3 regions of the Brevibacterium sp. FAM 24630 genome follow, and region 2 is predicted to be linked to each of the others. Evidence: riboswitches for the same ligand, from Rfam matches in the RefSeq annotation. Region 2 holds a riboswitch; each other region holds the start of a gene.

Region 1 (4,938 bases), on a different contig from region 2:
ACGGTCAACGCCTACTTCCACCCGGTGATGAACGAGATCGTCTTCCCCGCCGCGATCCTCCAGCCGCCGTTCTTCGATGCCGCAGGTGATGTGGCGGCGAACTTCGGGGCGATCGGTGCGGTCATCGGTCACGAGATCGGGCACGGCTTCGACGATCAGGGTTCGCGCTACGACGGGGACGGCAACCTCGTCGACTGGTGGACGTCGGAGGATCGGGAGCGTTTTGAGGAGCGCACGAACGCGCTCATCGCCCAGTACGAGGCACTGGTTCCGGCCGGTCTCGATGACGCCCAGCATGTCAACGGGGCGCTGACGGTCGGGGAGAACATCGGTGACCTCGGCGGTCTGTCGATCGGGTGGAAGGCTCTCGAACTCGAACTCGGTGAGCGGGCCGGGACTCCCGGTGTGCCAGTGGCGCCGAGCCCGGAGCAGGCGAAGGCGTTCTTCGAAGCCTGGGCGAAAGCGTGGCGGTCGAAGATGCGCACCGAGGAGCGCGTCCGCAGGCTCTCGATCGACCCCCATTCGCCGGAGGAGTTCCGCTGCAATCAGGTCGTGAAGAACATGACGGCCTTCCACGACACCTACGGCGTCAGCGAAAGCGACGGCATGTACCTGGCTCCCGAGGAGCGCGTGACCATCTGGTAACCACTCCCCCTCCCATTGCTACCTGACGGCGGCCCAGCAACCTCGCGCGAAGTTGCTGGGCCGCCGTCAGGTAGTTCTGGGGGTGGTCAGCGGTGGCCGCGGATGAGGTGGACCATGCGGAAGTCGAATTCCTGCCAGCTGGTGATCGGAGCGTCGGCCTGCAGCGCGGCTTCGAAATCCTCGACCTCGGTGAGCTCGGATTCGAGCGGAATGTCGAAGGGCATCTCCACATACAGCAGCCCACTGGCGTCGGTGTGGACGACATCGAACCCGGCCTGCTGCGGTTCGAGTTCGTTATTCATCACGATGAGCAGACGATCGTCCGGCGCCTGGTATTCGACCTCGATGCCGTCGTTGTAGCCCTGCTGCGAGCGCAGTTCCCGCTGGGCCTGAATGACGAACGCCGAGTACGCTCCGATGCCGATGACCGGGATCCGTGAGGTCAGCGCTTCGGTGGCGACGTCGATGAGCCGCGATCGGGCCTTGCGCCCCAGCGGGCTGAGGTCGCCGCCGGACATCGCGACTCCGTCGAAGCCGACGAGCGAGACCCGACCGTCATCGTGGTTCGGGTTGAGGACCGTGATGTCGAGGCCGAACCGGGAGTACCAGGGCCGGGTCACCTCGGCGCTCTCTTCGTCCCACCACACGTAGAACAGGAACGGCACGTTGATCCCGGCTTCCGAGAAGAAGAACGGGGGACGCCGCTCACCCGCCGTGACCTCGAAGGGCACGACGTTGCCCTCGATCGGGGCGGGGCAGGTCGCGAACGAGGTGAACGCGAAGGGGTAGTTGACCGCGCGGTTGAAATCGATGACGAGCGAGCCGTCCTGATTCGGCACTCCGAGGTCGATCGTCCGCCACGCCGAAGTGGTTGCCCCGTTCGTTCCATCGTGGAAGTCCAGGTGGAGCCCGGTCTTCGGGCACCCGGTGGCAAGCAGTGTGACCTCGCCCTGCTGAGTTTCGAAGGTCACGGTTCCCGCGGCTTGGGTCTGCAGCTGCAGATCCTCCTGCGCGGTTTCGATCGTATGGGTCGGGAACGGGTCGAACCGGGTGAACCGGGCGAGGAAGACGAAGTCTGGGTTCGGGTCGAAGACCGGGACTTCGAAGAATTTGCCCAGCAGCGGCGATTTCGAATCGCGCACACGCACACCGAGGCGGCCGCCCCGGTCGATGAGCTCGTAGAGGACATTGCCGACGGTGAACCAGTTGAGCGATCCCCCGGCCGGCAGCTTCGCGGTGAAGCCGTTGTCCTCGACACGCACCTGCGGTCGGGCTGGGGCCGAGTCATGACCCGCGGTTCCGGCCTCGGCCGCACCGGCATCTGCGGAGGCGTTGTCAGCGGCAGAAGCTCCTGTGGCGGCGTGGTCTGTCACAGCAGGCAGGGTCGAGGTGTCGCTGGGCACCGAGGGGCTCGTCGCTCGGACCGCACCGCCGCCTGTCCCGGCACCCGCACCGCCGCCGGCGGCTTGGCTCAGCAGGTCGAAGGTCTCGGCAGCGGGACCGGCATTGATTCCGGAGTCGAGGGCGACGGTGACCCAGCCGTCCTCGACGGTGAAGGTGCCGGGGGCATCGGGCCAGGTGGACTCGACGTCGAGCCAGTGCAGTCCGACGACGCTGAGCCAGCCGAACGGTTTCGCCAGTGCCGAGTTCCGTGAGTCGCGCCAGGTGTTCCACTCCGTCACGAACTGGTTCACGTCGAACACTCCTTGCCGTTGCTGTTGCGGGCGCAGGATCCCTGCCGCCGCCTTACCCTCGGAACCGATGTCTGACCGGTGCCTGAGGCCTTGTTCCTTGTCATCCAAACTACCGCAAACGATAGGCTGGGGAAATGAGTGAATCACACCCGGACCCGGTTGTCGCCGCGCAGACAGCGGCCGACCTCGGCGACTTCGTCAGTGCCTCCCCCAGCTCCTACCACGCCGTAGCCACCGCAGCCGCCCGTTTGGAGCAGGCCGGTTTCTCCCGCCTCGATGAGGCGAGCGCATGGGCGTTGACGCCCGGATCCGGCCATTTCGTCGTCCGCGACGGTGCGATCATCGCGTGGATGAATCCCACGACCACCGCCGAGGCAGTCCCCGGGTTCCGCGTGTTCGGATCCCACACGGATTCCCCGGCCTTCAAACTCAAACCCGGGGACGAATACACCGCCGAGGGCATGCGCCAGGTCGGAGTGGAGATCTACGGCGGTCCGCTGCTGAATTCCTGGCTCGACCGGGAACTCGCGTTCGCCGGTCGCCTCAGCCTCGCCGACGGCCGGGTCGTGCTCGCCCGCACCGGTCCGATCGCGCGCATTCCGCAGCTGGCAATCCACCTCGACCGGCAGGTCAATGACGGTCTGGCCTTGGACAAGCAGCGTCACACCGCTCCCGTGATCGGCTTGGCCGATCTCGCCGAGGCCGACGTCATCGAACTGCTCGCCGCTTCCGCCGAGGTCGATCCCGAGGCGGTGGTCGGTCACGACGTGTACACCGTCCCCACCCAGGAGCCGGCGCTTTTCGGTGCACGTGAGGAGTTCTTCGCCTCGCCGAGGTTGGACAACCTTCTGTCCGTCCATGCCGGGGTCACTGCACTGACGAGTCTCGACGCCGACTCGGTCGAAGGCATTGCGCTCTTCGCCGCCTTCGACCACGAGGAGATCGGGTCGAACTCACGCTCCGGTGCGTGCGGACCGTTCCTCGCCGATGTCACCGAACGCATCATCGCCTCTCTGCTGCCGGACTCGACGCGCAGCGACTATCTGGCGTCGCTGGCGGCATCGGTGTGCGTGTCATCGGACGCCGGGCATGCCGCTCACCCGAACTATCCGGAACGCCATGATCCGCATGTGCGTCCCCGCCTCGGCGGCGGTCCGCTGCTCAAACTCAACGCTCAGCAGCGGTACGCCACGGATGCTGTGGGCACCGCAGTGTGGTCGCGGGCGTGCACGGCCGCCGGCGTCGACTACCAAGACTTCGTGTCGAACAATGCGATGCCGTGCGGGTCGACAATCGGTCCGCTCACGGCGACACGCCTGGGCATGACGACCGTCGACGTGGGCCCGGCCCTGTATTCGATGCATTCGGCCCGCGAAATGGTCGCGGTCGCCGATGTCGTCGCCCTCGGCAGAGCCGCGACGACGTTCCTCCAAGGCTGATGCTCCTGCAGAACTGATGCGGCAGCGTCGTTTCGCTGGAGCTGTTGTCCTCCGTGGAGGCACCCTCCGTGGAAGCACCCCCGCCTCGGCGGGGTTTGTCCTCACCGCTGTCGACGTGATACGAATTGCACGACCCCACGGGAGCCCTGCAGAAGGGCTGAGATCGGACTGGATCGTCCGAGACCGTAGAACCTGATCCGGTTGATACCGGCGTAGGAAGCGAGGACTGCAGATGACTGCGTTCACCCCTGAAACACCTGTCCCTGCCACGGCTTCGGCCACCGTGCCCAATGCGAAGAACTCCACGAACGATTTCACGATCGAGCAGTATCCGACGCATTCTCCGGCGTGGCTCGAGGATGCCGAGCACGACATCCGCGTTCCCGTCACCCGCATCGAACTCGAGGACTCCGACGGACGGACCAACGCTCCCGTCCACGTCTACCGCACCGTCGGCCCTGGCAGCGTCCCCGAGGAAGGACTGCCGGCACTGCGGTTCCCCTGGATCGAGGGCCGCCTCGACACCGAAACCTACGCCGCCCGCGGACACCGCATCGCCGATGACGGTCGCGCTGCCGTGCGCCGCGGAGCGCCCTCACAGCAGTGGAGGGGTCGCAAACCGGTCCCACTCCGGGCCAAGCCCGGCCGGACCGTGACCCAGATGCACTACGCCCGGGAAGGCATCATCACCCCGGAGATGCGCTTCGTCGCCCTGCGCGAGCAGTGCGATGTCGAGCTCGTCCGCTCGGAGCTCGCCGCCGGCCGCGCGATCATCCCGAACAACATCAACCATCCCGAGTCCGAACCGATGATCATCGGCAAGGCCTTCCTTGTGAAAATCAACGCGAACATCGGCAATTCCGCGGTCACCAGCTCCATCGCCGAGGAGGTGCAGAAGCTGCGATGGGCCGCGAAGTGGGGTGCCGACACCCTCATGGACCTCTCGACCGGAAACGACATCCACACCACCCGAGAGTGGATCATCCGCAACTCCCCCATCCCCATCGGCACCGTCCCGATCTACCAGGCCCTGGAGAAGGTCGACGGCGAGGCGAACGCTCTGACCTGGGAGATCTATCGGGACACCGTCATTGAGCAGTGCGAGCAGGGCGTGGACTACATGACCGTCCATGCCGGCGTGCTGCTGCGCTACGTGCCGC
Region 2 (4,938 bases):
ATGGTCGCGGGGTGCGCCTGACGAGCGAGGGGCGCGTGCTGGCCGACTACGCCGGCCGCGTCGCCGAACTCATGACGCAGGCGGAGAAGGATCTGCACCACGGCGACGAACTGGTCGGTCGCATCTGCATCGGCGCGCTCGCCTCGATCATCCGCACCGCTCTCACCGCACGCCTCCCCGCGTTTCAGCGTTGCCACCCGCGCGTGGAGCTGCGCATCGAAGACGGCGAAACGACCGGGCACCTGGATCGCCTCATCGATGGTCGCCTCGACCTGGTGTTCGCCGAATCCTGGAGCCCGTCACCGCTCCGGCTGCCCTTCGGCGTCGCCTCCCGCCTGGTGGCCAGCGAACCCGTGTGGATCGCGCTGCCCGGAACCCACCCGCTGCGGGAGAACGCAGTGCTCGACCTCACGGACCTGGCCGATGAGGTCTGGGCCACCTGCGCGCGCGATTCTGACGGGCACCTGGCCCTCACCCAGCTGGCACGCGCGACCGGGATCGAACTCGATATCCGGCACTACGTCGCCGATCACTCCACCCAGCTCGCACTCGTGAACGCGGGCCTTGCCATCGCCTGCGTACCTGCCTCCGCACGCCAACCCGACGATGCCGGGATCGTCTACCGCCGGCTGAGCACCGAGATGCACCGCGACATCCTGCTCCTGACCAGCGACAAGACCCCGCCACGCCCAGTTGACACCCTCGTCGCACACCTCACGGCCACGTCGCACGAGTAGGCTTAAGCCGCAGAAACTAGCCGATCAAGACGCGACTACTTTTGCGCCCCCACGGCGTGCGTTACTCTGCGTAGCACCTCGTCAACGTAACGGTATTGACAGCCGTCGGTCACGGCGTTCGCACGTCTGAGCGGAGTAGTTCCGCGCCGCGTTCGCCCCTCGACGATGATTTTTGGCTATGGTGGATGTGTAGACACGGGGTGCCCGACGCGGGCTGAGATCACACCCGGGAACCTGATCGAGTTCGGACTCGCGGAGGGATGTCGATGAACGACGTTATGCAGGCACACTTGCGGGTGCTGGCGCGCACTCCCGTTTCCAGGCTCGACACGAGCGAGAGATGGAGACGGGACTTTGATTCCGAACGTATTGACCATCGCGGGCACTGACCCCACCGGGGGCGCGGGGATCCAAGCCGATCTGAAGGCTTTCTCCGCGCAGGGCGCTTACGGGATGAGCGTGATCACGGCCGTCGTTGCTCAGAATACACAGGGTGTGCAGGGCTTCGTCGCTCTGGAGCCGGGATTCGTTGCGGAACAGATCGCCGCGGTGTTCGAGGACGTGCGCGTAGACGCAGTGAAGATCGGGATGGTCGCCAACGCCGCTATCGCCGAGGCGATCGCCGAGAGTCTGGACCGCTACACGAAGTGCCCGGTGGTGCTCGACCCAGTGATGGTCGCCAAGAGCGGAGATCATCTCCTCGAGCAGGACGCCGTCGACACGATCCGCGAGCGACTGGTGCCGCGATCCACCGTGATCACCCCGAACCTCCCCGAGGCCTCGGTCCTGCTCGGACGCGACACCGAGATCGGCGACCTCGCAGGGATGCGGGCGGCGCTGGATGAGCTGCGTGGCCTCGGAGCCGGCTGGGTGCTGCTGAAGGGCGGTCACCTCGGCAGCGGCGAGAGCATCGACATCCTCACCGGTGCCGAGACCATCGAGCTGACCGCACCGCGCATCGACACCGTGAACAATCACGGCACCGGCTGCACCCTGTCGGCCGCGCTCGCCGCCCTCCTCCCGGGCCAGGCCGTGCCCGTGGCGGTGCAACACGCAAAGGAGTACCTCACCGAGGCGCTTCTCCGCGCCGGAGACCTGGAGGTCGGCTCCGGTCACGGCCCCGTCCACCACTTCCACGCCCTCTGGGGCGACGCACTTGACCGAGGAGGAGAACGATGACCGAGAGATTCACCGACGCGCTGCGCGATCAGAACCGAGACACCTGGGAGCGGGCGGTCTCGCACCGCTTCGTGCGCGAACTGTTCGACGGCAGCATCGACGACGCCGTGATGGCTGGCTACCTCGTGCAGGACTATCGCTTCCTCGACGGCTTCCTGGTACTGCTCGGCTCTGCGGTCGCGAGCGCCGACGCGCTCGAGCCGCGGCTGAGGCTGGCCCGCTTCATCGGCGAAGTCGCGGGCGACGAGAGCACCTACTTCCTGCGCGCCTTCGACGCGCTCGGCGTGACCGAAGAGCAGCGTGAGCTGATCCCCGACACGGAGGCGACCACCGCGTTCACGGCGCTGTTCCGCGAGGCGGCCGAGACCCGCGAGTACGCGGTGATTCTTGCGGTGCTGCTCGTCACTGAATGGCTGTACCTCGACTGGGCCACGAACGCGCCTGAAGCGCTGCCGGAGAGCTTCGTGCATGCCGACTGGATCACGCTCCACGACTACCCCGGGTTCCACGACCTCGTCGCCTTCCTCCGCGCCGAGCTCGACCGGGTCGGCCCCGCGCAGCAGGCGCTTGCCGAGGACTTCTTCGCGCGGGCCGTCGCGATCGAGCTGGAGTTCTTCGACGCCAGCTATACCCACCCGTTGGAAGGAGTAGCCCGATGACCCTCTTCGCAGACCTGAAGACCGCGATCGGCCCCGAGTGGCGGACCTACACCGAGCACGAGTTCGTACAGAAGCTCAGCGAGGGCACCCTGCCGCTGCCCGTGTTCCAGGACTACCTGGTGCAGGATTACCTGTTTCTCGTGCAGTTCGCCCGCGCGAACGCGTTGGCCGCGTACAAGAGTCGCAGCCTCGCCGACATCACAGACGCGAGCGGAGCGCTGCGCGCGATCCTGCACGAGACCGAGCTGCACTGTCGCCTCACCGCGAGGTGGGGCATCCCGGAAGACGAGCTCGATGCGGCGCCTGAGAAGCAGGCGACGGTCGCCTACACCCGCTACGTGCTGGACACCGGCATGTCGGGCGACCTGCTGGACCTGCACGTCGCACTCTCCCCTTGCACGATCGGTTACGGCGAGATCGGCGTCGCTCTCGATCCGGCGCGCCGGGCCCGCGAGGGTCACCCGTACGCGGAGTGGATCGCCGAGTACGCCGGTCCCGAGTTCCAGGGAGCCGCAACGGCTGCGATCCAACGCCTTGACGCGTTGACCGGCGGCGAGGTCACCGAACAGCGGTTCGAGGCGCTTGTGCAGGTGTTCCGCGCCGCCACCCGGCTGGAGGCCGATTTCTGGCAGCAGGCACTCGACTCCGCCGCCTGATCAGCTGCTCAGGGCTTCGAGCAGTGTGCGTTCGAGCCGCGCGAACTCGGGGTGAGCGATGGTCTCGATGCCACGCGGCCTGGGAAGTGCGACATCGATCACCATGCGCACGGAGGCTGGGCGTGGGGTGAGTACGACGACGCGGTCGGAGAGCAGGATCGCCTCGCGAACGTCGTGTGTGATGAGCAGGGCGGTCCAGTCGTGCTCGATCCAGACCTGCTGCAGCCAGGCCTGCAGCTCCTGCTTGGTGAGCGCATCGAGCGCACCGAAGGGTTCGTCGAGCAGCAGGGTCTGCTGTTGCTGCACCACGGTGCGCAGCAGCGCCGCGCGCTGCCGCATCCCGCCGGACAGTTCGAACGGCAGAGCATCCTCGAACCCCGAGAGGCCGAAGCGAGGGAACCACTCGCGTACCTGTTGCTGAGCAGCACGGCGCTTGATCCCTTGCACTTCGAGGCCGAGTGCGGCGTTCTCGGCGATGCTGCGCCAGGGAAAGAGGAGATCCTTCTGGGGCATGTAGGCGGCGTGGTTGCAGGATCCAGCCGCTTCTCGTCCGTCGACTCGGATGCTACCCGAAGTGGCCTGGTCGAGGCCGGCGATGATGTTGAACAGGGTGCTCTTGCCGCACCCGGACGGCCCGATGATCGAGACGAGCTCGCCTGGTGACACGTGGAGCGAGACGGCGTCGAGCACACGACGGGTCTGACCGCGTCGCAGTTGGAACTCGCGGGTGATCTCGTCGAGTTCGAGGCGGGGCGCGGTTTCAGCGCTCATTCGCCGCCCTCCTTTCCTTCAGGTGCCAGGGGATGACGAGCCGTTCGATGAGGTAGGTGGAGAGGTAGAGGGTGATGCTGACGAGTGCCGTGACGGCGACTGCGGCGAGCACGAGGTCGGTGCGGAACGCGTTCTTCTGCACGCTCATGTAGATTCCAAGCCCTTCTTTCGCGCCGACGTATTCGGCGAAGATCGCCCCGATCACCGCGTAGGTGATCCCGATTCTGAGCGAGGTGAAGAACAATGGGAGTGCCGAGGGGAGCCTGACGAGCAAGAACTCGCGGATCCTCCCCGCCCCCATGCTGCGCAGCAGTGCGGAGGCTTCCCGGTCTGTGTGTGCGAAGCCTTCGACGAGGCCGATCGTGATCGGGAAGAAGGTGACGAGGGCGACCACGAGGATCTTCGGTAGCAGCCCGAATCCGAACCAGATGATCATGAGCGGCGCGATCGCGATGACAGGGATGGTCTGCGAGGCGACCAGCAGAGGGATGAGGCCTCGGCGCATGAGCGGTGAGAAGTCGATGGCGATCGCGATTATCCATGCGCACACCAGGGAGACGCCGAAGCCGACCGCTGTCACGCTGAGCGTGGCCGCGGCGTGATCGACGATCGCGGCGCGGTGCTCCCATCCCGACTCCGCGACACGGGACGGGGCGGGGAGCACCTGCGGGCGCGCCCCGGTCAGGTGCACGGCCGCCTCCCACACTGCGACGAGCACGGTGAGGAAGACGAGCGGCACCCACAGGTTCGCCCAGGAGCGCGCCCGCACGATCAGTCCTGCAGGTACTCGTTCGTGAAGAACTCCGACCAGTCCGGCTGCTCGTCGAGCGGCTTCCCGTCGCGGTCGGTGAGCAGCCCTGTATCGAAGAGGAACTCGCCCAGCTCGCTCCAGTGCTCCTCGGTCTGCAGGCCGAAGTCGCCGTTCTCATCGAGCAT
Region 3 (4,938 bases), on a different contig from region 2:
AGCCCCACGCGGTGTTCGACGACGAGCATGGTCGCCTGAGTCTCGGCCTGCACGGCAAGGACGGCATCACGGACGCCGGGCGCGGAAGACGGATCGATATTGGCCGTCGGCTCGTCGAGGACGATGACCTCCGGCGACATCGCATGGATGCCGGCCAGAGCTAGACGCTGCTTCTGCCCGCCGGACAGCGCCGCACTCGGATGCTCGGCGGGCAGGTCGAGTCCCATGGCACGCAGAGACGAGGGAATCCGAGCCTCGATGGTCTCGGCGGGCAGACCGAGGTTCTCCATCCCGAAGGCGACATCGTCGCCGATGCGGGAGAAGATCACCTGCGAATCGGGATCCTGCAGGACCAGTCCGGTGCCGCCTCGGCGAGGATTCGGAGCCTCGCCGCCGACGAGGAGCTCACCGCTGGATTCGCCGGACTCCTCGGGCAGGACGCCGGCGATGGCATGGAGCAGAGTCGACTTGCCGGCCCCCGAGGGGCCGAGGAGGAGGACCTTCTCACCCGCGGCGATGTCGATGTCGAGGGGCCCGACAGCCGGTGTATCGCGATCGGCATGCGTCCACGAGTATCCGCGTGCCGTGATCGGCAGTGCCATCAGCGCAGGCGACCGGAGGCGAACGAGCTCAGCGCCCCGGTGGCTGCGATCGCCCGATACGCGTACCAGGCGCCGATGCCGGAGAGGACGAGGCCGGAGACGATGGCGCACACCGCGTAGATCGCCTGATAGCCGAACTGCCATTCGGCGTTGTACATGATGTTCTCGCTCACAGCCATGAACGCCGCGGCCACGACCCCTGACAGTGCGGTGATCCAGAGCGTGAACCGCCTGTAGCCGAAGGCGGCGAAGACGAGTTCGGCACCGAGGCCCTGAATGAACCCGGACAGCAGCACGGTGGCTCCGAAGTGTGAGCCGAGGACCGCCTCGACGATGGCGGCGATGAGTTCGCACAGGAGCGCGGCTCCGGGCTTGCGGATGATCGCAGCGGCCAAGGGGCCGGCGAGGACCCACAGGCCAGCGATGAGCCCGATAGAGGGCGGGAAGGCCTGGAAGGCGAGTTCGAGGACCTTCCAGCTCAGCGCCAACACCCAGAACACGAGCCCGACGGCGATGCCGAGCACGGCGGTGGTGACATAGTCCACGACCCGCCACTGCTTCGATTTCGGAGCCCTGGTGTGTGCGGTCGCCGCGGCGGAGGTGGTTTTCGGTGTGGTGGTTTTCGGCATTGTGCCTCCTCATACAAGGAGGGGTGAAGAGTCTCGACTTCCTTCGGCGGTCCTAGCCGCATCAGGTTCGAGGGTCTGCAGCTTCTTCTGCACTCTCAGCGCCCCTGACGGCGCTCCCCTGTCGTAGCCACCACTGTACAACAGGGGAGAGCGGGCCCCGGCACGGAGCTGTCCGGTCCGCGGACCCTCAGGTGCCGCCGCGCTGTCAGGTGCCGTTGCTGTCAGCTCGGGACGACCATCACCGTGCCCTCGGCATGATTGAGGACTCCGCGTGAGACGGAGCCGAGCAGGACGCTGCGGAACCGTCCTCGTCCGCGCGTGCCCATCACCGTCAGCTGCGCCCTGGCGCTGATCTCGACGAGCGTCTGCGTGGGGTCACCGACCGGCACCGAGGAGGACACCTCGAGATCCGGGAACTGCTCGGACAGCTGCGCGATCTCTTCCTCCAGTCCGGCAGCGATCTGCTTCTGCCGCCGTCCCGTGACTTCGGAGCTGAGCTCGAGCTCGGGGTACCAGTAGAGCCATTCCTCTCCCGCCGGAAGCACCGCGACGACTTCGAGTGCTGTTCGGCGCAGGGCGGCTTCGGCGGCCGCGGTGACCATGGCGACCCGGCCGGTGTCCGAACCGTCGACGGCCACGACCACCGGTCCGTCCGCCTCGGCGTTCGCGGCATGGTGGGGGACGACGATCGTCGGACAATGCGCGTGAGCCGGCACGGCGGTGGACACCGAGCCGAGGACGCGGCCCATGAAGCCGCCTCGGCCCCGCGCGCCGAGGATGATGACCTCGGCATCGGTGCTCAGCGCGATGAGCGAGCCGGCCGCATCGCCGGGCACGGTGCGGAAGCTCTTCTCTCCGGGATGATCGCGGAGGAGTTCGACCGCCTCGGCGAGGATCTTCTCCGCTTCCTGCTTCGCTATCGCGTCCTCGGGCTCGCTGGGAATCGACGCCATGTTCGGGTAGATCATCGTCGGCAGCGGATATGCGGTCACGACGGTCAACGTGGTCTTGCGTCGTTCGGCTTCCAGCGCGCCGCACCGGACCGCGAGACCGGCGAGTTCGGAGCCGTCGAAGCCGACGAGGACGCCGAATTCTCGGTTGAGACCGGACTCGGACGGCTGGGCATCAGCCGGACGTGTTTCGGGGGTGTGGGACTCGGGCATTGGGGACTGGGCAGACATCTCGGACCTCTCCCTCGGGGCCTGGCCAACCCAGACGCCGACGACGGCCCCGACCAGCGGTATCGTCTGCGTCGCCACCAGTCTACCAAGGTTATTCTACGGAATGTAGAAAACGGTGTCTGTGAGAACCGCAGTCTCAGACCGGGAAGCCCAGATGGGTGAGCGCGGCCTTGAGGATGAAATCCTGACCGTGGCAGAGCTCGCTGGTGATATCGGGGCGCAGGGTCTCCTCGGGGGTCAGCCAGTCGAGACTGAGGGCATCGGCTCGTGGAGTGCACTCGCCGCGGACCTCGAGGACGAAGCACATCGAGATCGCGTGCTGCCGGGGGTCGTGGAGGAGGCCGGAGCCTTCGGTGGGGAAGTATTCGGCGATGTGGAACGGGGAGATCGACGGCGGGATGACCGGCAGCGCCATCGGGCCGAGGTCGTTCTCGGCGTGCCGCATGAGCGCGGAGCGGATCGATTCGTGGAAGCGGATGCGCCCGCCCACGACCTCGCGGCCCAGGGTTCCGTCCTCGAGGCTGCGCAGCAGCAGTCCGATGCGTTCGACGTTGCCGGCCTCGCCGACTCGCACGGGGATCGCGTTGACGTAGGGGATGGGGATCCGTCTGCGCAGGCGGGCGAACTCCGCATCGTCGAACCAGTTCTCATCGAAGTCCAATGCAGTGCGGGTCATGAGGCAATCGTCCCATATCGGGGGTCGGTGCAGAAGAGGCATCGGACCCTGTTGGTGAACCAGCGCACACATCGGGTAAAATATCTTGATGTCGAGATAAATCTCCGACCGGCAGAGATCTGCCGAGTGCCGTGACCTACAGTGGGGTCAGCACCTGACGACCAGTTCCGGTCAAGGACTATGAAGGGGTATCCATGATCAATCATGAAGTCCGCACTCATAAGAGCTCAGAGAACCTGGCTCGCGAAGATCAGCTCGCTTGGAAGATCGCCGAAGTCGCATCCGACTCGACGCCGGTCGACGCAGACGTCACCGAGATGGTCATCAACCGCATCATCGACAACGCCGCCGTGGCAGCCGCCTCGGTGCGCCGCTCCGCTCCGACGCACGCTCGTGAGCAGGCGCAGGCTCATCCGTTCAACCCGGGTGCCAACATCTTCGGTCTGCCCGTGACCGATCGCTTCTCTCCGGAATGGGCCGCTTGGGCCAATGGTGTGGCCGTGCGTGAACTCGACTTCCACGACACGTTCCTCGCTGCCGAATACTCGCACCCCGGCGACAACATCCCGGCCGTCCTCGCGGTCGCCCAGCACAAGGGCATCGGCGGCAAGGACCTCATCAACGGCATCGCCACCGGCTACGAGATCCAGGTCGACCTGGTCAAGGGCATGTGCCTGCACGAGCACAAGATTGACCACGTCGCCCACCTCGGCCCCTCCGCGGCCGCCGGCATCGGCGCGCTGCTCGGCCTGCCCACCGAGGTCACCTTCCAGGCCGTCCAGCAGGCGCTGCACGTGACCACCGCGACCCGTCAGTCGCGCAAGGGCGAGATCTCGTCCTGGAAGGCTCATGCTCCCGCCTTCGCCGGGAAGATGGCCGTCGAGGCCGTCGACCGTGCGATGCGCGGCGAAGGCGCACCGAACCCGATCTACGAAGGCGAGGACGGCTTCATCGCCTGGATCCTCTCCGGCCCCGAGGCCCGCTACACCGTCCCGCTGCCGGGCCAGGGCGAAGCGAAGCGTGCGATCCTCGACACCTACACCAAGGAGCACTCGGCCGAGTACCAGGCGCAGGCGCTCATCGACCTTGCGCGCAAGCTCGGCGGACAGATCGAGGATCTGACGAAGATCAAGCGCGTCGTCATCCACACCTCGCACCACACCCACTACGTCATCGGCACCGGCGCGAACGATCCGCAGAAGATGGATCCCAAGGCCAGCCGCGAGACCCTCGACCACTCGATCATGTACATCTTCGCCGTGGCCATGCAGGACCAGGGTTGGCACCACGAGCACTCCTACGCTCCCGAGCGCGCCGGTCGTCCCGACACCGTCGAGCTGTGGCACAAGATCGAAACCACTGAGGACCCGGAGTGGACCCGTCGCTACCACTCGACCGACCCGAACGAAAAGGCCTTCGGCGGCCGCGTGGAGATCGAGTTCGACGACGGATCGACACTGACCGACGAGATCGCCGTGGCCGATGCCCACCCATTCGGTGCGCGTCCCTTCGCCCGGGCGAACTACATCGAGAAGTTCAAGACCCTCGCCGAGGGCGTCATCTCCGACGCGGAGCAGGCCCGGTTCCTCGACCTCGCTGAGAACCTCGAAAACCTCGATGCCTCGGGTGTGGGCGAACTCAGCTTCGTCGTCGACGGACTCGAGCACAGCGGATCGAAGGGCATCTTCTGATGCTCGGCGCACAGGCAACCCCGGCCGAGCGTCGCGCTGAGTTCCGCGAACTCCTCGCCGGCGACAAGATCGTCCAGTTCCCCGGCGCCATCAACCCGATCAACGCTCAGATCATCGAGCAGACCGGTTTCGAAGGCGTCTACATCTCCGGCGGTGCAT

Evidence for each region. Region 2 has a riboswitch for thiamine pyrophosphate ahead of thiD (bifunctional hydroxymethylpyrimidine kinase/phosphomethylpyrimidine kinase). Riboswitches for the same ligand answer to the same signal wherever they lie in the genome.
Region 1: it holds a riboswitch for thiamine pyrophosphate, as region 2 does, so the genes downstream of both, thiC (phosphomethylpyrimidine synthase ThiC) here and thiD (bifunctional hydroxymethylpyrimidine kinase/phosphomethylpyrimidine kinase) in region 2, are expected to answer to the same signal.
Region 3: it holds a riboswitch for thiamine pyrophosphate, as region 2 does, so the genes downstream of both, ACPUD7_RS14690 (ECF transporter S component) here and thiD (bifunctional hydroxymethylpyrimidine kinase/phosphomethylpyrimidine kinase) in region 2, are expected to answer to the same signal.

The regions. Positions count from the first base shown of each region.
Region 1 is NZ_JBNBZD010000009.1:82,961-87,898, forward strand. Features, by position in the region: gene ACPUD7_RS08895 (M13 family metallopeptidase) at 1-645, shown strand, start outside; gene ACPUD7_RS08900 (DUF1684 domain-containing protein) at 732-2,339, opposite strand; gene ACPUD7_RS08905 (M18 family aminopeptidase) at 2,474-3,778, shown strand; TPP riboswitch at 3,907-4,015, shown strand; gene thiC (phosphomethylpyrimidine synthase ThiC) at 4,011-4,938, shown strand, end outside.
Region 2 is NZ_JBNBZD010000010.1:31,647-36,584, forward strand. Features, by position in the region: gene ACPUD7_RS09365 (LysR family transcriptional regulator) at 1-737, shown strand, start outside; TPP riboswitch at 924-1,015, shown strand; gene thiD (bifunctional hydroxymethylpyrimidine kinase/phosphomethylpyrimidine kinase) at 1,092-1,916, shown strand; gene ACPUD7_RS09375 (TenA family protein) at 1,913-2,575, shown strand; gene tenA (thiaminase II) at 2,572-3,231, shown strand; gene ACPUD7_RS09385 (ABC transporter ATP-binding protein) at 3,232-4,002, opposite strand; gene ACPUD7_RS09390 (ABC transporter permease) at 3,992-4,771, opposite strand; gene ACPUD7_RS09395 (ABC transporter substrate-binding protein) at 4,774-4,938, opposite strand, start outside.
Region 3 is NZ_JBNBZD010000022.1:52,177-57,114, forward strand. Features, by position in the region: gene ACPUD7_RS14685 (ABC transporter ATP-binding protein) at 1-602, opposite strand, end outside; gene ACPUD7_RS14690 (ECF transporter S component) at 602-1,231, opposite strand; TPP riboswitch at 1,253-1,361, opposite strand; gene ACPUD7_RS14695 (universal stress protein) at 1,453-2,412, opposite strand; gene ACPUD7_RS14700 (DUF4916 domain-containing protein) at 2,549-3,088, opposite strand; gene ACPUD7_RS14705 (MmgE/PrpD family protein) at 3,283-4,779, shown strand; gene prpB (methylisocitrate lyase) at 4,779-4,938, shown strand, end outside.